One region of the Paenibacillus hubeiensis genome, then DNA from elsewhere that is predicted to be linked to it. Evidence: a T-box and tRNA genes for the amino acid it is inferred to sense, from the RefSeq annotation. Region 1 holds a T-box; the other regions hold tRNA genes.
What was found. A T-box is a leader RNA that pairs with one kind of tRNA and senses whether it is charged. The one in region 1 lies ahead of leuS (leucine--tRNA ligase), so its partner is inferred to be a tRNA-Leu.
Positions count from the first base shown of each region.

Region 2: it encodes a tRNA-Leu, which carries the amino acid that the T-box ahead of leuS (leucine--tRNA ligase) is inferred to sense. The anticodon was not compared.
Region 3: it encodes a tRNA-Leu, which carries the amino acid that the T-box ahead of leuS (leucine--tRNA ligase) is inferred to sense. The anticodon was not compared.
Region 4: it encodes a tRNA-Leu, which carries the amino acid that the T-box ahead of leuS (leucine--tRNA ligase) is inferred to sense. The anticodon was not compared.

Region 1 covers NZ_JAVYAE020000009.1:196,593-202,579, forward strand. Annotated here, with positions in the region: gene RSX24_RS21665 (ComEA family DNA-binding protein) at 6-593, opposite strand; gene comER (late competence protein ComER) at 775-1,620, shown strand; gene leuS (leucine--tRNA ligase) at 1,601-4,045, opposite strand; T-box leader at 4,117-4,383, opposite strand; gene RSX24_RS21680 (phosphotransferase family protein) at 4,500-5,456, opposite strand; gene RSX24_RS21685 (HAMP domain-containing sensor histidine kinase) at 5,557-5,987, opposite strand, start outside.
Region 2 covers NZ_JAVYAE020000001.1:598,375-604,361, forward strand. Annotated here, with positions in the region: gene RSX24_RS02700 (divergent polysaccharide deacetylase family protein) at 1-155, opposite strand, end outside; gene RSX24_RS02705 (GNAT family N-acetyltransferase) at 385-1,212, opposite strand; gene RSX24_RS02710 (alkaline phosphatase family protein) at 1,915-3,522, opposite strand; tRNA gene RSX24_RS02715 (tRNA-Leu) at 3,816-3,900, opposite strand; cyclic di-AMP (ydaO/yuaA leader) riboswitch at 4,231-4,362, shown strand; gene RSX24_RS02720 (C40 family peptidase) at 4,369-4,833, shown strand; gene RSX24_RS02725 (carboxymuconolactone decarboxylase family protein) at 4,958-5,287, opposite strand; gene RSX24_RS02730 (hypothetical protein) at 5,419-5,637, opposite strand; gene RSX24_RS02735 (hypothetical protein) at 5,781-5,987, opposite strand, start outside.
Region 3 covers NZ_JAVYAE020000001.1:676,955-682,941, forward strand. Annotated here, with positions in the region: gene RSX24_RS03110 (sn-glycerol-1-phosphate dehydrogenase) at 95-1,243, opposite strand; gene RSX24_RS03115 (hypothetical protein) at 1,396-1,587, shown strand; tRNA gene RSX24_RS03120 (tRNA-Leu) at 1,650-1,734, opposite strand; gene RSX24_RS03125 (Gfo/Idh/MocA family protein) at 1,962-2,954, shown strand; gene tet (Tet(L)/Tet(K)/Tet(45) family tetracycline efflux MFS transporter) at 2,989-4,365, opposite strand; gene RSX24_RS32270 (tetracycline resistance efflux system leader peptide) at 4,396-4,458, opposite strand; gene RSX24_RS03135 (GNAT family N-acetyltransferase) at 4,525-4,986, opposite strand; gene RSX24_RS03140 (sensor domain-containing diguanylate cyclase) at 5,227-5,987, opposite strand, start outside.
Region 4 covers NZ_JAVYAE020000009.1:21,028-27,014, reverse strand. Annotated here, with positions in the region: gene RSX24_RS20905 (NucA/NucB deoxyribonuclease domain-containing protein) at 1-455, shown strand, start outside; gene RSX24_RS20900 (hypothetical protein) at 570-806, opposite strand; gene RSX24_RS20895 (general stress protein) at 1,015-1,482, shown strand; tRNA gene RSX24_RS20890 (tRNA-Leu) at 1,792-1,877, shown strand; gene RSX24_RS20885 (insulinase family protein) at 2,252-5,173, shown strand; gene ung (uracil-DNA glycosylase) at 5,467-5,987, shown strand, end outside.

The DNA of each region.
Region 1 (5,987 bases):
GTGCATTAGCGGATCTGCACATAAGGTGCCATCTTCTCCAACATTTTCATACCTATGCCTTTGACTTTCGTCAAATCGCTGACTTTGCCAAACGGACCATGGTTATTCCGATAATCGATGATGGCTTGAGCTTTCTTCTCCCCGATGCCCGGCAGCTCCATAAGTTTGGCCAGCGGCGCAGTATTGACGTCGATTTTCCCGTTGTCCGGCTCCTGCGTTGCCGCAAGATGATCCTGCACCTCTTCAGCATGGCCAACGTTAGCGGGATCTGGCTGGGCAGAATGGATGAACGCCTGCTGTTCCGTTGTCGTTCCGGCGGTGTCATGTCCGCTCTCCACCTTAGCTTCATCCTGATTTCCAGCCATTGCCGCACCCTGCCTGGTTTCCGGAATGGAAGCCGGCACTTGATTCGCATCGGCTGGACCCGAAACAGCCGACGGAACGGCAGCAGTTTCCTGAGCCGTCGTCGGCATTTCAGTACCGGGCTGAACGGCAGTCCATCCCGAAGGCGGCTGCTCGCTTTTGCCCGACCACAATATCAGTATGCTCCCCATCACTGCCGCAGCAATAATCAATCCTTGTTTCCACTTCATTCTTTCACACACTCCCGTCTCCCATTGGATTAATGAACACGGGCGGTGCTTCCGAACCGTAAAGCGGACTTTGCGTCCAAAATGATTGATTTTCATGTCATGCCGGCAAGGGCATGACGCATAGACTAGAAGGAACATACTGCGCGCCAGTACCGTAAAGCATGAAAGGAGGCCTGAAACAATGAAGGTTGGATTTATCGGAACCGGCAGCATGGGCAGCCTGCTGATCTATGCCATGATCCAATCCGGAGCATTGGAGCCCAGGCAGATCGCCGCGAGCAATCGGACCCCTTCCAAAGTACGTCAGTTAACCCTCCGTTATCCCGGCCTGCATGAGTCCCAGAGCAATCGAGAAACGGTCATTCGAAGCAAGATCGTATTTCTGTGCGTCAAACCGCTTGAATTCAAGCATGTCATCGATGAAATTTTGCCTGTTCTGCAACCCGAGCAGATTATCGTCTCCATCACGAGCCCGGTGCAAATACGCCATCTGGAAGCATCGCTTCCTTGCAAGGTGTCCAAAGTGATTCCCAGCGTGACCCACCAGGTCGGCAGCGGTGCCTCCCTCTGCATTCATGGCGAACGAATGACAGAGGAGGACCGTGCCGTGCTGGAAGGCTTGCTCAGCCATTTCAGCAGACCCTACCAGGTCGACGAGCAATGCACCCGAATCACTTCCGATTTTACCAGCTGCGGACCTGCCTTCATCTCGTTTTTCCTGGAGCAGTGGATCGACAGCGCAGTCAAGCTTACAGGGATCAAACGCGCGGATGCCTGCGCCCTTGCCGGCGAGATGCTCCTAGGAACAGGCAAGCTGCTCACCGAAGGAGGTTACACGCCGCAGGAGCTTCAGGCACGCGTTGCCGTGCCCGGCGGTATTACCGCACAGGCACTTGCGCTATTGAAAGCCAATCTGGATGGTGTTTTCGACAGCCTCATTCAAACCACCCACGACAAATACGAGGAAGATTTGATCAAGCTGGATGAACTGTTCAGAGCCAATGAGATTAACCGGCAACAATATTGACCAGCTTGCCTGGAACGGCAATGACCTTGCGAACGGTCTTGCCTTCCAGCGCCTGTTTGACAGCGTCCATTTCCAAGGTCAGGTCCTGCAGTCCCTGTGCGTCAAGATCTTTCGCAACCGTTGCGCGAGTTACGATTTTGCCGTTGATCTGAACGACGATTTCAACCTCGGCATCGACCGTCATCGCTTCGTCATATACAGGCCAAGCTACATAACTAATTCCGCCTTCATGTCCGAGACGGCTCCACAGCTCCTCTGCCATATGCGGTGCGAGCGGTGACAGCAGCTGCACGAAGTTCTCCATCGAAGCCAGCGGCAGGCTCTCGGCTTTGTAAGCATCGTTGATAAAGATCATCAGCTGGCTGATCGCCGTGTTGAAACGCAGGTTCTCCAGATCGTCCGTCACTTTCTTGATCGTTTTATGCGTTGTGCGCTTGAACTCTTCCGTTCCGCCGTCAACCGTAATTTTATCGTTGATGGCACCGGTGTCCTCGTTGATGAACAAACGCCATACACGGGACAGGAAGCGGTGCATTCCCTCAACGCCGCTTGTGTTCCATGGTTTGGTTGCTTCCAAAGGCCCCATGAACATTTCGTACAGGCGCAACGTATCCGCACCGAACTCGCCCACGATTTCATCCGGGTTAATGACATTGCCGCGGGATTTACTCATTTTTTCGTTGTTCGTCCCGAGAATCATGCCCTGGTTCACCAGCTTGTGGAACGGTTCCTTCGTGCTGACCACGCCCAGGTCGTAAAGAACCTTGTGCCAGAAACGCGCATACAGCAAGTGCAGGACCGCATGCTCGGCGCCGCCGATGTACAAGTCAACCGGCAGCCACTGTTGTTGTTTTTCTTGCGAAATCAGTTCCTTGTCGTTGTGCGGATCGATGAAACGCAGGTAGTACCAGCAGCTTCCCGCCCATTGAGGCATCGTGTTGGTCTCGCGACGCGCTTTCATGCCAGTTTCCGGATCTACCGTGTTGACCCATTCCGTCACATTGGCCAGCGGAGACTCGCCCGTGCCCGATGGTTTGATCTGGTCGATATCCGGCAGCAGCAGCGGCAGCTCCTCTTCCGGCACGGTTTTCATCGTTCCGTCCTCCAGATGGAGAATCGGAATCGGCTCACCCCAATAGCGTTGACGGCTGAACAACCAGTCGCGCAGACGATATGTCGTTTTGCCTTGCCCTTTGCCGTTCTCTTCCAACCAGGCGATCATTTTGGCGATCGCTTCTTCGTTGTTCAGGCCATTCAGGAATTCGGAGTTCACATGAGCTCCATCCCCGCTGTACGCCTCTTCCTCCACGTTTCCGCCCTCAACGACTTCAATGATATTCAGGCCGAATTGTTTGGCAAATTCCCAGTCGCGGGCATCGTGTCCCGGCACGGCCATAATGGCTCCCGTTCCATATCCGGCAAGCACATAATCGGCAATCCACACAGGCACTTTCGCGCCGTTTACCGGATTGATGGCATAAGCACCCGTGAATACGCCCGTTTTGTCTTTCGCCAAATCCGTGCGCTCCAGGTCGCTCTTGCGAGCCGCCTGTTCCTGGTAGGCTGCGACCGCTTCGCGTTGGTCGGCCGTCGTGATGGCATCCACCAATTCATGCTCCGGTGCCAGCACTGCATAACTCGCGCCAAACAGCGTATCCGGACGAGTCGTGAACACTTTGATGACTTCCTCGCGTCCTTCGATGGCAAAAGTCACTTCCGCGCCCGTCGATTTGCCGATCCAGTTGCGCTGCATATCCTTGATGCTCTCGGACCAATCCAGTTCCTCCAGATCCTCAAGCAAACGCTCGGCGTATTCCGTGATCTTCAGTACCCACTGGCGCATCGGTTTGCGCACGACCGGATGCCCGCCGCGCTCGCTCTTGCCGTCGATGACCTCTTCGTTGGCAAGGACCGTGCCCAATGCTTCACACCAGTTAACGGGTACTTCGTCTACGTATGCCAGCCCTTTTTTGTACAACTGGATGAAGATCCATTGCGTCCATTTGTAATATTCAGGGTCTGTCGTGCTGATCTCGCGGTCCCAGTCATAGGAAAAACCGAGCGACTTGATCTGGCGGCGGAAATTGTCGATGTTGCGGAACGTGATGTCCCGCGGATGTTCGCCCGTATCCAGCGCATGCTGCTCTGCCGGAAGGCCGAAAGCGTCCCATCCCATTGGATGCAATACGTTATAACCGCGCATGCGCTTGTAGCGGGAAACGATATCCGTTGCCGTATATCCTTCCGGATGGCCTACGTGAAGACCGGAACCGGATGGATACGGGAACATATCCAATGCATAAAATTTAGGCTTGGACGGGTCCTCCCCCGTCTTAAACGTTTTGTTTTCATCCCAGAACTGCTGCCACTTTTTCTCCATGGTTTGCGGCTGATAGCCATGCTTTGGCTGATGATGTTCACTCATCTGTGTTTCCTCCTCTGATCATTCCATCTATTTGCAACAAAAAAACCTCAGCATCCCGTAGCGTTTGCAGCGCTAGGGACGAGAGGTTGATTTCCCGTGGTACCACCCTAGTTAGCGGACGAACGTGCTTCGTTGTCCACTCCCTTTGGACCTGTAACGGCGGTGAACCGATGCGGATTTTCCATTCCCCGAAGGGCAAGATCCTTACAGGCATCAAAATGGTGTAATCACCGCATTTCTCCAAGGCGAGTTCGCGATATACTGCCAATCGGCTTGCACCAACCGCCGACTCTCTGTCATGTGCAGGACTCGTTACTGATCCTTATCATCGAAATATGTATTCGCTTTTGATCGGAAACATTATATTAAAAATTGGCACCAAAGTCAATATTGCTGCCCTTCGCCTCTGCGTATGCAGTTCAACGAGCTTTGGCTGCCTTTGTGTGTCCACGAATCAGGATAACCGGAAGCGCTCGATGCCCTCCTCAAGATTGCGGGTCGCCCATGCCACGTGTTCCTTGTTATCGAACTGCCGATACGCACATTCTATCCGGAGCACCAGATCAAAATACAGGTCGTAAAGGCTCCTTCTCTGCCGTTCGCTTGCCGTTGCAGCCGCTCTTCCATAACCTTTGACAAATCCGGGCGTATTGTTAAAATGACTGAAATAGTGCTCCATCAAAGGGTCAGCCCATAGCGAACGCTCAAAATCAATGATGGCCGTAATTTTGCCCTGTTCCACAAAAACATTGCCATCCCACAAATCCCAGTGGACCAGTACAGGTTCTTTTACATCAACCAAGACATCCGATTTCTCTTGAATTAAACGTTCGAGGTCTTCATAACCGATCGAAAATTCCACTCCAGCCTCTTTCCCATCTGCGAGCAAATCATCCATCAGGTTCAGGAAAGCTTCTTTCCAGGTAGCATATTGTGTTTTTCGCTCGGAAAAGTAGCCGAATTTTTCGCCCTTGATCTCATTGATTCTCCGATTGTAAGCGCCCAGCTGCTGTTCGATGGCTTCCTGCTCTTCCACACTGTATTGGTCTTTGACCTTGTTATAAGGCTTGCCTGGCATGTATTCCATAATAAAATACTCTGCAGGGACAAAGCTCCGCGAAAGATCATGGGCGAGCACACGGGGAACGGGAACATCCTGGAGATCCGCGGCGAGACGAAGTGCCTGCACCTCCGCAACCATCACATCCTGTTCACAGCGCATTCGTTTAATTCCGGAGGAAGGTGCAATTTTGAGTACAACTTTCTGTCCGTCATCCAACGTAATACAATAGGCATGGTTCGCCCATCCATCCGTCATCTCCTTGTATTCTCTGACACCTGTCCTGAAATGATGTTGAGTAATCCGGTTCAACTGTTCTGAAGTCAGCCTCGTTTTATAATTACTTTCCACTTTGCACCTCATTTACCTTATTCGTTAAGGGGATGACAATGTAAAGAAATATTTCCATACCCATTATGTCCGGCCCTCTCTACGCTTGCAAGACCTTTGATCACCTTCCAACATTTAAAGGCAAACTCACCGTAAAAACAGAGCCTCCTTCTGGTCTGTTCCCGGCCTGGACCCTTCCTCCCAGAATCTCAGTAATTTTCCATACAATGGACAGACCCAGGCCAGCACCACCCGTTTTGCGGTTTCTGGATTGCTCGCCTCTGTACAACGGCTTGAACAAATGCTGCAGGTCAGAACTGGCAATTCCAGGGCCTGTATCTTGAACAGCTATGGCCCATATGCCGTTATCACACGTTGCCTTCACTTCAATGCTTCCGCCTTCTGGAGTATAACGCAAGGCATTATCCAGAAGATTTCCGAACGCCCTTTGCAGCAGATATGGATCCGTCATGATTTCAGCTCCCTGCTCCGGCAATGACAGCGCAAGACGGATCTGTTTGCGATTCGCTTCTTCCTGATACCCCAGGATCA
Region 2 (5,987 bases), on a different contig from region 1:
TTGGCATGTTCAATCAAGTCGGAGCGACCTGCCGCAGCTCCAAATGCCCCGGCTGAGCCCTGCAGCAGCATTAGCACCATCGCACCGGCCATGATCACTTTTACGGCCCTGTTTTTGCCTATTCGCGCTTGTTGGCCTACATCTTGCTTTTTCATCATAACCCCCTCCTTATGTCCGTGTACTCATTGTTTCATATTGGAGGAGTGAATATGTACGCTGCTGACCCAGTCTTTCCGGTAAAAAATTGCACGTCAAACAGGCTTGCCAATATCGCTGGAACGCAAGCCTGTCACGTCATATTTATGCTGATACAAGGACGAATCACTATGTTAGCGCCCCAGCAATGAACAAAGATTCAAGAGCGGATATCCCGCAGCTTATCCGTCATTTAGTGAGATCATACCTTAAATTGGCGGCAGCTTCCACTTGCTGAAAGCCTTCCTGAAGGTAGAGGTTCTTGGCTCGTTCATTCTCGGCATTGACGCACAGGATCGCTTGAGAGTACCCTTGTTCAACCGCGAACGCCATTGCCGCTCTAAGGAGAATTCTCCCCAGCCCTTTTCCTTGGTATTCAGGAACAAGCGCAACCGGCCCGATGTTCATGATCGATGCTCCTTGGAATTCATCGTCCGAACCCCGCACGATTCCAACGGGCCGGTCCCCATGATACAGCATCAGCATCCCGCCCTCAAGGTAATCCTCCTCCGCAACCATTTTGGTTACCATGTCCGGTGTTACCGGTGTTTCATTTCCTTTCAGCTTGGCGAAACCCGCGTTTCGGATCTCTGCCCATGCCTCTTCGTCCAATCCCGTACGGAAAGCTTCCAATCGATATCCGTCAGGCACCTCGAAAGTCGGCTTTTCGAGCTGATGATGTACCAGAATAAAGGCATATCGCTCCAGCTTGAAATCCAGCTTTTTCAACGTTTCCATAAATTCGTGATGTACGGTTGGCACAAAAACAAACAGGTGATCCAGCCCTTTCCCATGCTGTATAATCGACTTCAACAATCGGCCGTGTAGAGTGAGATCACTCACTTCGGCGTGAAAAATGCGGAACCGCCCACGCCGCCCTTTGCGGTGATAAGCATCTTTAATGAGCGAAACTGCGCCAACCACTTCCTCCGCCGAATCCAGGGCAATATAGGTCGGATTGTCTTCATGGATGGCAAAGTCGCGCAAGTCCTCTTCGTATAAAAACGAATCATCCACTTCATTACGGTGCTTCCTGCAATATGCTAAAAAGCTCCCCAGAGTTTCCTGGCTCAAAGCTTCAATTCTATGATTGGTCATATGCGCTTCCCCGCCTCTACTTATATTATGAAAAAACTCCAGAGTTTCTCTGGAGTTTTGCTTATGATTTGTGGATGCGGTCGAGAGGACTCGAACCTGCAACAAAGACTAAGATACCGTGTATTAATTACGGGGTCAACCTATTTTTATTGAACAACAAACTCCAAATTGAAGTTACAGGAAGTCAAAGGTTACATTCCCATGAATGAAGAGATCGGACCGTACGCAAAATAATAACCGTTATTCAATAAGTATAACCCTTCAAAAAGGCGGTGAAATGGCATGCAATGGACGCGACTCCTGAATAATCGAGGAATCCTAATGTCGTTATTGGCTGTAGGAGTTGGATTGGCTACCTATGGGGTTACACGGCGGCTAAGATAAAACAGCAGCTACTGGCGTCCGATGATGCCACCTGTTCGAAAAAATGTTCCAGGTACAGCAGCAATAAACACCAAACAACCACCGGTATAAAAGTATACCGGTGGTCTCATGATCAATGCATGAACGCTGCAAAGATCCCTACCAAATCTGCGGGTACCTTGAACGAACTCATCAAAGAATTTGTTTATCAATACGGTCACCAATAATGAAAGAGGGCATTTGAAACGCCTTCTCTTTTCACCTGTTGCTTTTCTGGGCCTTCTTTGTTACGAGATTAAGCAAATAAGCTTTTAAGTCGACCATTCGCAAGTGTTCCGGCTTTTGGTCTGTTCCGCTGATGATCAAGGGAACAAGCGATTCCATTTTGCGAATGGAACCATGACCGCCTCCGCCCTTATGCGCAGGTGAACTGCCGCCCGTCAATTCATATCCCGGTTTTGCCGTGACAACCAAAAATTCGCCTTGGTGTGAACGGAGCGCGCTTGACAAACGTTTCAGAACATCGGGATATTGATCGTAATTCAATGAATGTGTGGCCGTGTTTATGCTTAAATCCAGCACCTCTTGATCCTGTTCGACCGTCCATGATTGGTTGTATGGATCAGTTAGATTACCGCCTGCTTTAAATTTGATCTGTTTGCCTGTTGCCCCCTGAATGGCGTATATCCATTCCTGGTCTTTCCAGGAAACGAAATCGATGCGCGGATCGCTCTTCAATACATTTGCCGTGTCTCTCAGGGATCGATCCGCTTTCAATGAATATACATAGGCCATCGTTTCATTGACGGCGAGCACGATATCCGTATCTTCCGATACGGCTTCACCCGGACGCAAAATGGTGGCATCTCCGAGCAAAGAGGGCAGATCAATGACCGGATTTTGCTTGGCAGGCAAAATCTGTGTCATTCCGCTGTCGCCTGCAATGACAAAAACGGCCTCTTTCAAGGCTTTCTCCGGAGAACCGAATGTTTCCAATACAGATTGAAGCTGCTGATCCAACTTTTTGACTCCACGAAGTCCAGTGGGACCTTTTTTATGCAACTCCCGGTCCAAGTCCGGCAAATAAACAAACAAAAAATCCGGCAATGTATTGGAGTGAATCAAATATTTTACGGCTTCAATAGCGAAGTCATTATGGATGCCCAACCGATTCGTTACACCGTCCGGCAAGTTTTTTATCCCCTGAAACGGATTAGACAACGAACCCAGGGACAACAGGTCCGGCCCTTTCACATGAATCTCTTTCGGTAAAGAAGCAGGACCTTGAATCCAATCGGGTATCGACAACTTATGATCGGACGCCCCCCTGTAAATCAGGCCGTTGATCGAACCAGACTTAAACCCTTGCCGGGCTAAGTCCTCATAGATCGTAGGCAAATCCTTGCTCAAATGACTCCCGTTCAAATGGATCAGCGCATCAGCAAGTACCCGATTCACTCCGAGCCTGAGCACTTCCATCGGTCCGGTTCCATAGTTGATCATTCTCTTGGTTTCCGCAGAGTACCACGTCAGACCTGGCACACGGTGAATGTCCGGATACGCACCGGTAAGCAATGAGCTGTCGATCGTGACGGACATCGTGGGAAAGGAACTGACCAGGTTTTTATAATATTGTCCGTGTTCGATCAGAAATTTTAATGTCGGAAGCTCCTGCTTGCCGATTCCTTGGTCAATCGCCTGAACCATCAAAGAGTCTACCATCAGGAAAATGACTTTCTTCGCATTTTCTCCACTGGCGGAATTTATTCGCATCAAATCCTGTTCTTTGGGTTTCGAGTTCTGGCATCCGATCAGCATGATCGATATAAGGATCACAGGCCACATTCGAATCCCTTTTTTCTTCATAACGGTTCACCCCTTTATGTACATTGTGTCTTGAAATCTAGGGGGTATCCGAGGTTATTTTTTCCATTATGAACATAACCAAGATGACAATTACATCCGTTCCGTGAAAAGTATGGCTGGATTCAGCACAAATACAGCGTCTCGCGGCAAATCTCTCCCGCCGCACTGGACGAAATGATGGCCAATGGCAAGCCGGTACAGCGTGACCGCGTTACACAGGCGTTCCTATAGATGAAAAAAGCTCCTGAATCTCCAAATAAGGAAATTCAAGAGCTTTCTTATGGTTATATTGATGCGGTCGAGAGGACTCGAACCTCCACGGGGGGTTAGCCCACACGGACCTGAACCGTGCGCGTCTGCCAATTCCGCCACGACCGCATATGTGGTATATCTCCGGAAATATCACGGCGACAAGGAAGAATATATCATAGAAACCGAAACTCTGTCAACACATTAACAGCCATGATGAACAGCAAAATGACGCGAAAGGAAATGGATGCTGTAGTCAGGCGACAAACTATTTATTTGTCCATTCCATTAGCTGTTGAAACGGTGGTTACTTTTTTGTAACCGAAAAACGACAGCTTTTTCGCAATTTGAGCATAAAAAATGAGAATTCCGTTAACATGGCGGTGCAGATAACCGTTTCAGAACGATTTGACAATTTCGTATTTATGCAATATCATTTCAAATGGTTACAAAATATTCATTATTCATGTGCCGAGTTTCATTAGTGAAAACGGGGGAACCATACCGGGTGAATTATTCCGATACATAGGAAATATAGGGAACCTTCTACCGAACCCTTAGCTAACTCCGTAGGCATCGAAGGGAGAACATAACATTTTGAAAAAGCTTATCCTGTCCTTATTCGGCGCAGCCGTTTTATTTACTTCCGGTGCAACAGCAACCGAAGCAAGCAGCATCAATACCGTAGTCAACAGCATGACTGGCATTCCGTACAAGTGGGGCGGCACAACAATGGCCGGCTTCGATTGTTCCGGATTTATGAGATACCTGTTTAACAAATACAGCATCGAGCTGCCGCGTACCTCGCAGGCACAAGCCAAGGCTGGCACCGCTGTTTCCAAAGCCAACCTTCGCACAGGCGACCTTGTATTTTTCAATACCACTGGAAAAGGCATCTCTCATACAGGCGTGTATATCGGTGGAGGCAACTTCGCCCATGCTTCAAGCAGCAAAGGCGTCAGCATCACCAAATTGTCCAATCCTTATTTCAGCGACCGCTACGTCACTGCACGCCGTGTAACCGGCGAATTCATGTATAACAAAATGCTTGGAAAAATTTAAACGATACCGCACTTGTTCATCCAGATCACTTGAGAAACATTGTACTCTAACCAAGAATGCCAAAAAAACCAGACAGGGCTCGAGCCTTGTCTGGTCTTTTTGGTGCAAATATGGGCTTATCGGATTAATGCAGCGCCTTCTGAACCCTAAGAGCCCCCTGAGACAGGGCGTGTCCGCCTCCAACGGCTCCGGCGACGGCAACGGCCTCCAGTATTTCCTGATCGGAAGCTCCCTTGGCACGGGCCTCCTGCACGTGGTAGAGCGTGCACACTTCATTATTCGCAAACAATCCGATGCCCAGCGCGATTAATTGTTTCGTTTTGGCGTCGATGGCGCCTGGCTGAAAACACTCGCCCGTAAATTCGTGATAGGACTTGACCACGCCGGGAAGCAAACCTTCCAATTCGCCAATCTGATCCTTGTACGCATGGACTTTATCGTTCATCAGTGTCATGTTGCAATCATCCCCTCACAGATAGGTTCCAGTCACTCACCGACCTTATCCTGTCTCCCGGAGCAGACAACTATGCCCAAACGTCCATGGTAAATCCAGTTAACCTCAGGAATAATCCTGATGGCAGACCGCTACTCCTTCAGCGGGCTTCGACGGGGTTCGCTGAAACGTTGGAAGCTGTAACGGCGATCCAGCTTGACCACTCGCCGATTTTGACGGCGAATGAGAACCTGCTCATCGTCCCACGCAACGACAATGCCTTTCACGTCGTTGGATTCCAACTCGTCGCGCACCACCCTCACTTTTTCTCCCGACAAGCGGAGCGCATTCAATTCTTCATCGCTAATCATGATTCATGGCCTCGACTTTCTATAAAATGATGGTCTGTATCTGTGCTAAACGGCAACGTGCTACAAAAAGAGACCTAAATGAAATTCATTTAGGTCTCGCGTGACTGCTGCCGTGTCATTCCTAAGTGGTTCCCTACTGAAAATTATCGCTGAGCGTGCTCTTTGCTGTCGTTCTTCTCAAACCAGAAATCAAGCACCTTGGCGGACATCACGCGTGATTCCAGGTACTCCACTTGATGCGGCGTAAATTGTTCTTTCCAAGAGAAGGACAACTCTTCGCACAAGCCCACGATCGTCAGCAGCTCTGACCAGGCAACGTAGCGTTTGTACCAGAAAAACTGCGGATGTTC
Region 3 (5,987 bases), on a different contig from region 1:
TTCGACCATAAATTAAAAATATAGACAATTGTACGTACAACTAACAAAAAGACAAATAACCCCGCCATCGCGAAACAAATGTATCTCGCACCCGTTATTTGGAACAAAGGACTTCGTTCATATATTTGAGCCCCGTATAGCGATCACGAAGCGTATGCGCGGTCGCAAAAGCGCGTTCCACCATCTCCGGAGAAATGCCCAGTTCTTCCGTTGTGGTCGGCCCGCCAACTTGTCCCAACCATGCAGACAATTGCTCCTGTTCGGGCAATGATCGGTATACCTGAAAGGCTCGCTCGTTCGTTGTACGTACAAGCTCCTTGTATTTCCCCGTCAACAACGCACAAGCCACACCCACTTTGGCCCCGTGCAAAATCGGTTTGCGACCCAGCTCCATCAGCTCCATCTCCCAGCGATGGGATACATGATGCTCCCCTCCGGAGGCCGGACGAGAGTGATCGATGATCAGCATCGATATGCCTGACATGATCAATGCATCCATCAGCGCAGTCACGCCTTCCTGACTTCCCCCCGCAATCGCATCCACCTGATCGATGCACGCGTCCAATGCCTCTTTGGTCATCCGGTATGCAACAGGGCAGAATGGCTCTCCTCCAAGATCGCGGGATACTTCCCAATCGGCAAGGGACGTAAATTTGCCGAGCATGTCTCCGAAACCTGCTGCCGTCATCTCTTGGGGTGCCGATGCAAACACGTCGATGTCGGCAAAAATGATTTCCGGCGGAACCGCTTGAAACGTTTGCTTTACCCCGTTTACGATGAGCGGCGCTCCCGCAGACGTAAAACCATCCACCGATGCTGCCGTTGGAATTGACAGAAACGATTTGTTCATTTTGGCGCACACGATACGAACGACATCGTGAATCGTCCCGGAACCGATCGCAATGATCGCTTGACTTCCCTGCTGCACGCCCAAAAGCAGCTGTACGATGGCCGCCTCGTCGGCAATGACATCTCCGGCAGCCGCAGGTCTCAAACAGATCTCATCCACCCGGTTTCCCGCTGCTCGAAGGCTCCGCACCACGCCAAAAGCGGCAATGGGCCCCGTACTCGCATCATAAACGACCGTCACATGATGATATGACTTCCGGCTCAAATAGTCAGGCACCTTGCGAATCGCACCATGCTCCATGACCACCTGGATTTCCACCTCACGATGCTCATGTCCGCAATCGCATTCCTGGGCTCGCCTGTTCCAGTCCGCAATTCGTTCGTTCATATTCATTCTTCCATCCTCCTGTCCTGGGTTCATGCATATTTCTTCGGTTAAAGCGCACAATGAAAACAAGGAAAACGATGTTATATTTTTCCTGATCACACTTTACCGCTAGTTCTGCTACTTTGCAACCACTTACCACAACAGAAGCAGGTGAATCTATGAAATTCACGAAGGACATCGGCATCGCCCTCGGCTTTCTTGCCGGCACGACGCTGGGCAGCGGCATCTCGTTCCTGTTCCGTTTCCAGCCAAACCACCTTATGGGCACGGTCGCGATTTGCGGTCTGGCCGGCGTGATTGCCGGCCTCTGGGCAGCAGATTACTTACAGCAGCAGACAAAACGAAGTTGAGTTGAATAAACAAAAAAGAATGGAAGAATTGCGTGTGCAACTCTTCCATTCTTTTTCTGAGATGCGGTCGAGAGGACTCGAACCTCCACGGGGGGTTAGCCCACACGGACCTGAACCGTGCGCGTCTGCCAATTCCGCCACGACCGCATAATATGCAGCTTTTTCATTGATGTGAAAATGCTCCGGTCAAACCATTGCTTGTTTCACCGTAATTAAGAGTATACAGGTTATTCAACACGATTGCAATATATTTTTGTATCAAAAAAAAGGACATATGTCCTTTTTAATCGAATGCGAACCCGCTATCTTAAAACATGATGTCATCAAGATCAGCCAAATCATGTACAAATCAAATTTTCAAGGAGAGATTGGCGTTGCCTCAGACCAAACTTTGTTTTATCGGAGCAGGATTCCATGCCACCACCAACATCCTGCCCGCTGCCGTAGAAGCAGGAGCCAAGATTCAGGCCATATCCACCCGCAGCATCGAACGTTCACGGGCCGCGTTGCTTCGTTTCGGCAGCCAAGGCCAAGCGTATGGCGACGCGCTCGAAATGCTGCGCAACGAAAACTGCGATGGCATCGTTGTCGTTGCACAGCCGCATGACCAGACGGCTCTCGTTCGCGACTGCATTCGTGCGGGCAAACATGTATACGTAGATAAACCGCTGGGATGGAATGCAGCCGAAGCAGAGGAATTATCCCGCTTGGCCGAGCATGCCGGCGTTGTGCTCATGGTTGGTTTCATGAAACGATATGCTCCCGTTTACATGAAATTAAAGGAGTTGATCGACCGGCGCGAATTGGGACAAGCCCGTTCGTTTCAAATGCGCTTCGCCGTGGATTCCACACCGTTTTGCGAAGATGAAGAACAGTTCATTAAACTGGCCGCCATTCACATGGTCGATCTGATGCGTTTCCTCTTCGGCGAAGCGGTAGAGGTAACGGGAACCCGGGCCACAACGGGACGTCAAATCAACCAGAGCATTTCCATCGCGTTCGACAGCGGCGTAGCAGGCAGCATTTATTTTACCGGCATGAGTGCATGGTCCCGCGAAAGCGAAAGCCTGCTGGTCACCTTTGATAACGGGTTTGCTTCTGCGGATGAGATCAACACCCTGACCGTGCACTCCTCCCGCACTTCATCGAATATCCCATGGAAATCCCTTGAAGAGCAGGATACTGTCTTCACTCCTTCAGCCTCGCCCATGTCCGGTGCATACCGCGACCTTTATTTGCGGGGATTCGTGGGCGAAATGGCCCATTTCATGGCATGCTGCCGTACCGGAGCAACCCCTCTTAGCAGCGGGAAAGACAACATTGGCACGATGGCGTTATGCGACCGCATATTGACATCGATTCTGTAGGTTTGGCTGTAGCGGTGGACCGAATTGGCCTTTATTATATATTTCTCTGAGTTCGCTTATAGATTCTTAAGGTAACCAACCAGCTAATGATCATGATTCCCAGAAAAAGCAGGAGCATATTACTATACAAATACGCAGGCGGTTCAGTTATTGCAGGCAGCAGCCTTCGATCCAGTAAACGTACGGATAATAATCCGCCAACGATCGCAATACCTGTTCCCTCTGATAAGAAGCTAGTAAAATTAAGCAAACTCATTCCGGCACCAGCATCATTTTGTTTTAAACTGCTTGACACTATTGTAGAAACAACGGTTTTAGTAAATGAAAGCCCACCAAAAACCAAAACCAATACCATGGTCATAACCCATGGTGCTGCTTCTGCAAATAAGGCAGCGATCAAAAAACCGATGGAAAGTAAGGCAACTCCCATGGTCAATACAACCAAAGGACCTTTCCGATCAACAAGCAATCCTCCAATGTAACCGAAGAGGATGACACTCATCGTTCCGGGAAAAATAATCCCGCTTCCGATAGCCGCAGTACTTAACTGGTGAACATCTTTCATCATATAAGGGACCATGGAGACAAAACCTGCTACCGTACCGAAGATTAGCCCGCCACAAAGGACTCCAATCATAAATGGAATATTTTTACCCAGTGCAGGATCGACAAAAGGGTTTTCAGCTTTCTTAATATGTTTTACAAATATCAGGAAAGAGAGAATGCTGAGGACAAGAAAAGAAATTGTAAATGACGTTGTAAACAGCATAAAAAATACAATGCCTAGTGACATCAATATAATACCCGTTGTATCAAAATAACCTTTGGTTCCTTCATCCTTTTTCAACAGTTTTGCAAGAAACGGCACAGTGATTATCGTCATCGTTGGGATAAGCAGCAAATATGACCAATGGATGTAATGGGCAATCATTCCACCAATGGCCGGTCCGACCCCTTCCCCCATGGCGATTATGGATCCGATAAGACCAAATGCTTTACCCCTGTTTTCTTTCGGGATATAGCGCGCAACTACAACCATCACGAGTGCGGGAAATGCGGCTGCACCCATCCCTTGAATAAACCGTGAAAGAATAAGGATGGGAAAGAACGAGTGACCAACAAAACCGATTACCGATCCGAAGCAATTGGCGATAATCCCAAACAAGAGCAGTTTTTTGATGCCCAGTTGGTCCGATAACTTTCCATATACCGCTGTTCCAACCGAAAAGGACAACATAAAAGCTGTATTCACCCAGTTTGTGCTCGCTGGAAGTTTATTCAAATCATTGGCGATATCAGGCAATGAGACGTTCAGAACCATTTCATTTAATACGCTAAAAAAAGAAAGCACACAAAGCCAAATTAAAATGGGGTTGTGTCGCAAAGTTGATTGTGAATGAGATGTATTCACATTCTACCTCCAAACATGAGGCAGCGTAGTTTATAGGGTCAGTGATACGCTCCCTTCTTCGATTTGTACCCTGTTATATTTATTGCACTTCATAAGTAATCCCCTCCACATAAAATTAATTATACTTATCATTTTTAGTTGCTGCGCTTCATTGTCGCTCTATGCTTGAATATCGGAGCAATACCATAAAGAGTAGTACCCGTCTTCATCGGGAGCTTCGTTTTCCAATACAAAACCGGCAGACTGAAAACATTTCAAACAAGCGACGTTGTCAGCTTCGATCCCCGCATACCACTTATGAATCGTCCTGAGCTCGGGGAGCTGCATTGCTTTTTCAAGCATTGCCCTGCCATATCCCTGGTTCCTGACGGATGGTTTGACTATGACGGCAATGCTGCCCGTATTTTGCTCATCCTGCTCGAGCATAATTATGCCCACGACTTCTCTCTCCGCATACGCGATCCGCACGTGATAACCGGGATGCCGTTCCACATGCTCGTACCATTCACCTAACGGAAGCATTCCCTCCAATCGCTGCTGAACCTCTGCATCTTTAAACCAATCCTCCAGCATCGGCAGATTGTGTTCCGTAAACGGCAATAGTTTGTCAACCCATACCACGCTAATCCCCCCTTATCCGCTTGCATAATCGTCCGTTAAGATACCTTATGTAATAGCTCTTGCAGACTTGATCCATCGTTTTCCTTCATTCAATCTATTATAAAACTCTTTTCATCCAAGGTCTAACTCATCAACAACGCCTAGTCACCAACGAGGTTCAGACCAAACAGCAGGACGTGCAGGCCGCTCTTCACAGAAAGAAGCCGACCCCGTTCGTCCGGGATCAGCTTCTTTTTTTCGCTATTTTCGCAAAGCCTTTATCGTTACGGTACGGTTGCGTCCCTCTTCCTTTGCCCTGTACAAGGCCGTATCCGCGAGATGAAACAGCTCGCTCGCGGACGAAGAATGGAGGGGATGCTCGGCGATGCCTGCCGAAATCGTCACTTGCCGATCCACGGGCATAACGCTGCCTGCAACCGAAACGCGAATGTTCTCCGCAATCTGATAGGCCTCTTTGGTATCTGCATCACGAAGCAATACCACGAATTCCTCGCCCCCGAATCGCGAACTCACATCCTCCGGGCGCACCGATAACCGGATCAGGTTGGCGATATGCTTCAATACTTCGTCACCTGCATGGTGCCCATACGTGTCGTTAATGGATTTGAAACGGTCGATATCGAGCACCACGATCGAAAAGCGGATGCCTTCGTCCAACCAATTCTGGATGACCTCTTCAAACGTTCTGCGGTTGGTCATTCCGGTCAAAACATCCGTTCTTGCATCATAAGTGAGCTGCTCCCTTTGCTTGCGGAAATTGGCCAATGCCGACAGCACCGTACGATTCAGCAAGTCCGCTTCCCGGTTCCAATGCGGCTTCATGATCGGCAAGTACACTCTCCCTTGATCCACCTGCTGCACCAGATCGGTCAGCGATACGAATGGACGAGCGAGTTGTCTCGCAACACGAATGACGATCAGGGTCAGCAGCAAAAAAGGAACGGAAGTGTACAGGATAAGCAGCCCGATTTGATGATTCAACTGGTCATATACGGTCTGGG
Region 4 (5,987 bases), 180 kb from region 1:
AAGGATTCGGCAGCTTAAAAAAGAAGGGTTTGACGCTTCTTACTTTGATGGTGGTGCTGTTCTTTGCCTGGTTTAAGGGAGAGATCCCGCTGGATTTGCCTGCATGGCTTGATCAGGGCACCACTCAGGGTGTGGATCACACGATTACGTTTCCGTCCGAACGCTACCCCGAGACTGCAGCGCATATTAAATCCGCCATTAAAGCAGGGCATTCCGATGTCTGCACCATCGATCGGGACGGAGCCGAAGCCAATCGGGAATTGTCGCTTAAGGGCGTGCCGGTCAAAAAAGGGTATGATCGCGACGAATGGCCGATGGCCATGTGCGCCGAAGGCGGCGCGAATGCGGATATCCAATATATTACGCCAAAGGATAACCGTGGAGCAGGATCTTGGGTCGGGAATCAACTCAGTACATATCCGGACGGGACCCGGGTTCGATTCGTAGTCAAATAATATTCAAAAGAGCTGATTTCAAGGAGACAAGCCCCTTGCGAATCAGCTTTTTTCCTGAAATTTTTGGATGAAGAAAAAAACGTCCCGAAAGTGCCGGAGTGTTCTGGTCCATCGTTACAGGTCGGCAGCTGTCATCTGCAGGCCGTTCAGATGGTGTGACCGGATGCTCAATATCCGGGTAACCTGTTCCACTTCGTCAAAGGGAATCCACAGGTTTCCCTGCACAGTTCTAAGGGTCAATATGGATGAGTCGGCCGAACGCTCGGGAGTTCCGGTAACGGTTTGCCCGCTCGTATTGCGAACCACGATTTGCTGTTTGCGGCGAATGGCAATATCTACCTCTTTTTTCATAAGACATTACTCCTGAACATGGGATATGAAAACATATTCTTTAATATCAATGGTTAATTGGGCTTCTTTATGTAGTCTATCAGAACTAGGTATCGATTTCCAGAAATGCATGCCGTGAATTCACCGGAAAATGAAAGACATGAAGCGCAAAACGGGTAAATGAACATAAAGAACTCATAATGAGATAGCGGTCCGAGGAGGAATGGATATGACTCAATTGCTGATTGGCATGGCAAGCACAGAAAATGAAGCGATACTGATGCTCAACAGGTTAAAGCTTGTCGGGATCGCGAAGGATCGTCTTGGCGTCGTGGCGAAGGAACAACTGGATTTGGAACGGGTAAGCGAGCAAACCGAATTGCCTAAGCCTTTGAAAGGAGGCGGCACAGACGGTGCGTTTGGAGCGCTCAAAGGAGTATTGGCCGCGTTGGATGAGCGCAAGGACCAGATTCAGACGGTGGGGCAAGCTGTCCGGCGTTTGGCAGGCAATCAAATTGGCGAAGGCACGGACGATCTGGTGCTGATGCTGACCGAAGCGGGCATATCCGAGACGAAAGCGCAGATGTATGAAACTTTTTTGCTTGACGGTGGCTTAATCGTTGTAGTGGAGTGTGATGACTCCGAGTTGGATGAAGTTATTCCGATTCTAAGTATGGAGGAAAAACCGCAGGCTTGAAAGCTTGTATTCTTTTTAGTTTAATTTAAGGCGCATTTTAGGTTCTTTTAATGTTGGCGATGTATTCTTTACTCACACCTCCCTTAATATAGATGGTTGATCTGAAAATTCGAGACCGCAACTCGGATTTTCCAGAGGGACTGCCGGCTTTGTCCGGCAGTCCCGTTTCCATGTCATGAGACAAATATGGGGCGATGGTTGTGCACTCACGTTTATTCATTACAATTATAAAAAATATGTTGCATAATGATTAATAACATGATATTATATTTCTTGTCGCCTCAAGTAATTAAAGAAGGACATACATATGCCGGGGTGGCGGAATTGGCAGACGCACAGGACTTAAAATCCTGCGGTAGGTGACTACCGTACCGGTTCGATCCCGGTCCTCGGCATCCATTAAAAAAAGGAAATCCCTTAATACATAAGGGATTTCCTTTTTTTGTATTTTGAATGAACTCTCCCGATTCAAAGGGAACGAGTGCATTATTTCTTCTTTGGGGGGCGGATTGGGGGCGAACTTTAGGATCGAAGCAAGCAGTATGCAAAATTGCCCGATGCAATAGCTGTACGGAAGGCTAATCTCATAATCGCAAAACTCCAAACATAGGATCTAAGACGGCGTTCTGTCGGGAAAAAACCTCGGTTAGGAAGACGGCGAGTGATCGTGTATAATGAGGAAATAGTCATTAATTACCTTTATCTTGCGGGATAAATTACAGAGATTTTTACAGGCACAAACCATTTCTGATGATGGAGGACTCGGTATATGTTGAAAAATCTTCAGGCTTACCAAGTATTGCAGGAGCGCAGGATTGAGGAACTCAAAGCGGACGCCTATCTGTTGGAACATACGAAGTCGGGCGCCAGAATTTTGCTGCTGTCCAACGAGGATGACAATAAGGTGTTTAATATCGGGTTCAGAACGCCGCCGAGCGACGATACGGGCGTACCGCACATTTTGGAGCATTCGGTGCTCTGCGGGTCGAAGAAATTTCCGGCCAAAGATTCCTTTGTAGAATTGTTGAAAGGCTCACTCAATACATTCTTGAACGCTATGACATATCCGGACAAAACGGTATATCCGATTGCGAGCCGAAACGCGCATGATTTTCACAATCTGATGGACATCTATCTGGATGCGGTACTGAACACCAACATTTATGAAAACGAAAAAATATTTTTGCAGGAAGGCTGGAATTACAACCTGGCTTCCCCCGAAGACGAGTTAACGTACAACGGGGTCGTATACAACGAAATGAAGGGTGCTTTCTCGTCGCCGGAACGCGTCGTGCGCCGTGCGGTGCTGAATTCCCTGTTCCCGGATACGACATACTCCAACGAGTCAGGCGGCATTCCCGATGCCATTCCGGACCTTACATACCAGGGTTTGCTGGATTTCCACACCAAGTACTACCATCCGTCCAACAGTTACATCTATTTGTATGGCGACATGGACATGGAGGAAAAGTTGAACTGGCTGGATGAAGCCTATCTGAGCCATTATGATCGGACAGAGCCGGATTCGGCCATCGGCCTGCAATCCCCTTTTGCAGAACGCGTGGACGTCGTGACGAGTTATTCTGCCGGCAGCACCGAATCGGAAACCGACAACAGCTTCCTGACGTACAATGCGGTCATTGGAACGACGTTGGACAAAGAATTGAACATTTCGCTCGAAATTTTGTTGTACGCACTCCTTAACGCGCCAGGCGCTGTTCTCAAGCAGGCCCTTCTGGACAAGGGCATCGCGAAGGATGCATACGGTTCATACGATGACAGCTTGTACCAGCCTGTGCTGACGATTGGACTCAAAAAGAGTAATCTGGAGAGCAAACAGGTGTTCCTCGATACGGTGCGCGAGGTGCTTGAAAGCGTTGTGCGGGACGGGATCGATCCAAAGGCACTGCTCGCGGGAATCAATTCCTATGAGTTCAACCATCGCGAGGCCGATTTCGGCAGAATGCCGAAAGGACTCATCTACGGTCTCCAGACATTGCAGAGCTGGTTGTACGATGATCAGGCGCCGTTCATGTACCTTGAAGCCAATGAGGTGTATGACGCACTGAGAACAAAGATGAAGGAAGGATACTTTGAACAACTGATTCAGCGCTATTTGCTGGACAATACGCATGTTTCTTTCGTTGCGGTGACACCCGACAAAGGGTTGAATTTGCGCAAGGAGGAGGCGCTCAAGGCGAAGCTGAAGGCGCTGCAGGCCGGACTGAGCGAGACGGAAGTTCAAGAGCTGGTACAGCGGACACAGGCGCTCGCAGACTACCAGAATGCACCGTCGACGAAAGAACAGCAGCAAGCGATCCCGACGTTGTCGATCGAGGATATTGAACCGAAAGCCTCTGTCCTGCATCAGACGCTGAAACAGGCAGACGGCACCACGATCGTTCACCATAATTTGTACACCAACGGGATCGGATACCTGAAACTGTTGTTCGACGTCAAATCGGTGCCGGAACGTCTCTTGCCCTACGTCGGCCTGCTGAAAAGCGTGCTTGGTTACGTCAATACGGCGAACCACACGTTTAGCGATCTGTCTAACGAAATCCATATTCATTCCGGCGGCATTTCGGCCAATGTAAGCGCGAGCGCCGATGCGAAGCAGTTTAACGCCTATAAGGCAAACTTTGAATTCAGCGCAAAGGTGCTGTACAGCAAATTGGGATTTGCCTTTGACATGATCGAGGAAATCATTCTGACCTCCAAGTTCGATGACTCCAAACGTCTGTACGAAATCATCTCCCAGTTGAAGGGCCAGCTGCAGCGCAGCTTGATCAACAGCGGCCATTCCGCCGCCATGGGCAGATCCTCGGCCAAACACTCTGCGGTAGCCTCGTTCCGGGAAGCCGTGGGCGGCATTTCTTTCTATCAGTGGCTGGAGGAGGTTCAGGCCCATTACGAGGAACGGAAAGAGGAGCTTGCCGACCGTTTCAGGGAACTGACCGGCATTATTTTCAGGCCGGAAAACCTGCTCGTGAGCTATACGGCGGATGACGAAGGTTATGCCGGACTGGAGCAGCGCGTGTCCCAACTGAAAGGAAAACTGTTCACCCATGATGTGCCCAAGGAAGATCCGTCGTTCAAGCCGGTGAATCATAAGGAGGGGTTCAAGTCTCCTTCGGAGGTGCAGTATGTGGTGCAGACGGGCAATTTCATCGCAAAAGGGTATCGGTACACCGGATCGCTGCGCGTGCTGCAGGGCATTCTTTCCCTGGATTATCTCTGGACGAATATCAGGGCCAAAGGCGGCGCTTACGGCTGCATGACGGGGTTCAGACGGAATGGCGACAGTTACATGGCCTCCTATCGTGACCCCAATCTGGAGAAAACGTTCAAGGTGTATGAGGAAATGCCGCAATACTTGCAGCAGTTCAAAGCGGATGAGCGCGAGATGACGCGGTACATTATCGGTGCTATTCAGGACCTGGATACGCCGCGTACGCCTCATGGCGAAGGCGTGTTCTCCCTGGAGTGTTATTTGTCCAACGTGACGGAAGAAGACCTTCAGCGGGAACGCGACGAAGTGCTGGGCACAACGGAAAGCGACATCGTCGGTTTTGCGCCGCTCGTATCGGCGATCCTGGCAGACGAGTATCGCTGTGTCATCGGCAATGAGAATAAAATTGAAGAACAGCGCGGGTTATTTGATGAAACGCTGGATCTGATACGATATTAAGCTTCAGCAGGCTTTTGCACGGTGGAGCTAAAGGACGGATCAAGTCAAGGGATTTCTCGGGGTGGATTTATTTCGCTTCGGGGAATCCCTTTTTTCATTGATTTTTCGGGGGGAATACACGATGCATACGTCAACAATCCGATGCTGTATCCTTCTTTCTGGCTAGCTGTCTTCCATTATGTTAAAATGGTGGATAGTTTATGTGCCGTTGGATCAAACAAACGGCTGCGCAGGCAGCAGGACCCGGTGTGGACTGCACGGATATGCATTCATCAAGGAAAGGAGTCCATGCAATGTTTGGAAACGATTGGGATACGGTGCTTCAACAAGAGATTGAGGCGGACTATTTCAACGATATTCGTTACGCGCTTGCGGCGGAGTATAAGACACAGACCGTTTACCCGTCCAAGGAAAACCTGTTTTCCGCGCTAAAACTGACCCCGTACCATAAGGTCAAAGCGGTCATTATTGGCCAGGATCCGTATCATGGGGCGGGTCAGGCTCACGGATTAAGCTTTTCGGTCATGCCGGATGTGCGCATCCCGCCGTCTTTGCAGAACATTTACAAAGAACTTCACGCCGATCTCGGCTTGCCCATTCCGAAGCATGGGTATTTGGTGCACTGGGCGGAGCAAGGCGTATTACTGCTCAATGCGGTGCTTACGGTGCGTGAAGGTCAACCCAACTCCCACCAAGGTCTTGGATGGCAGCGTTTCACGGATGCGGTAATTCGTGCCTTGAACGAGCGTTCAGAGCCTATGGTATTCATGCTGTGGGGCAGTCATGCCCAAAAAAAAGGAGCTTTCATCAACCG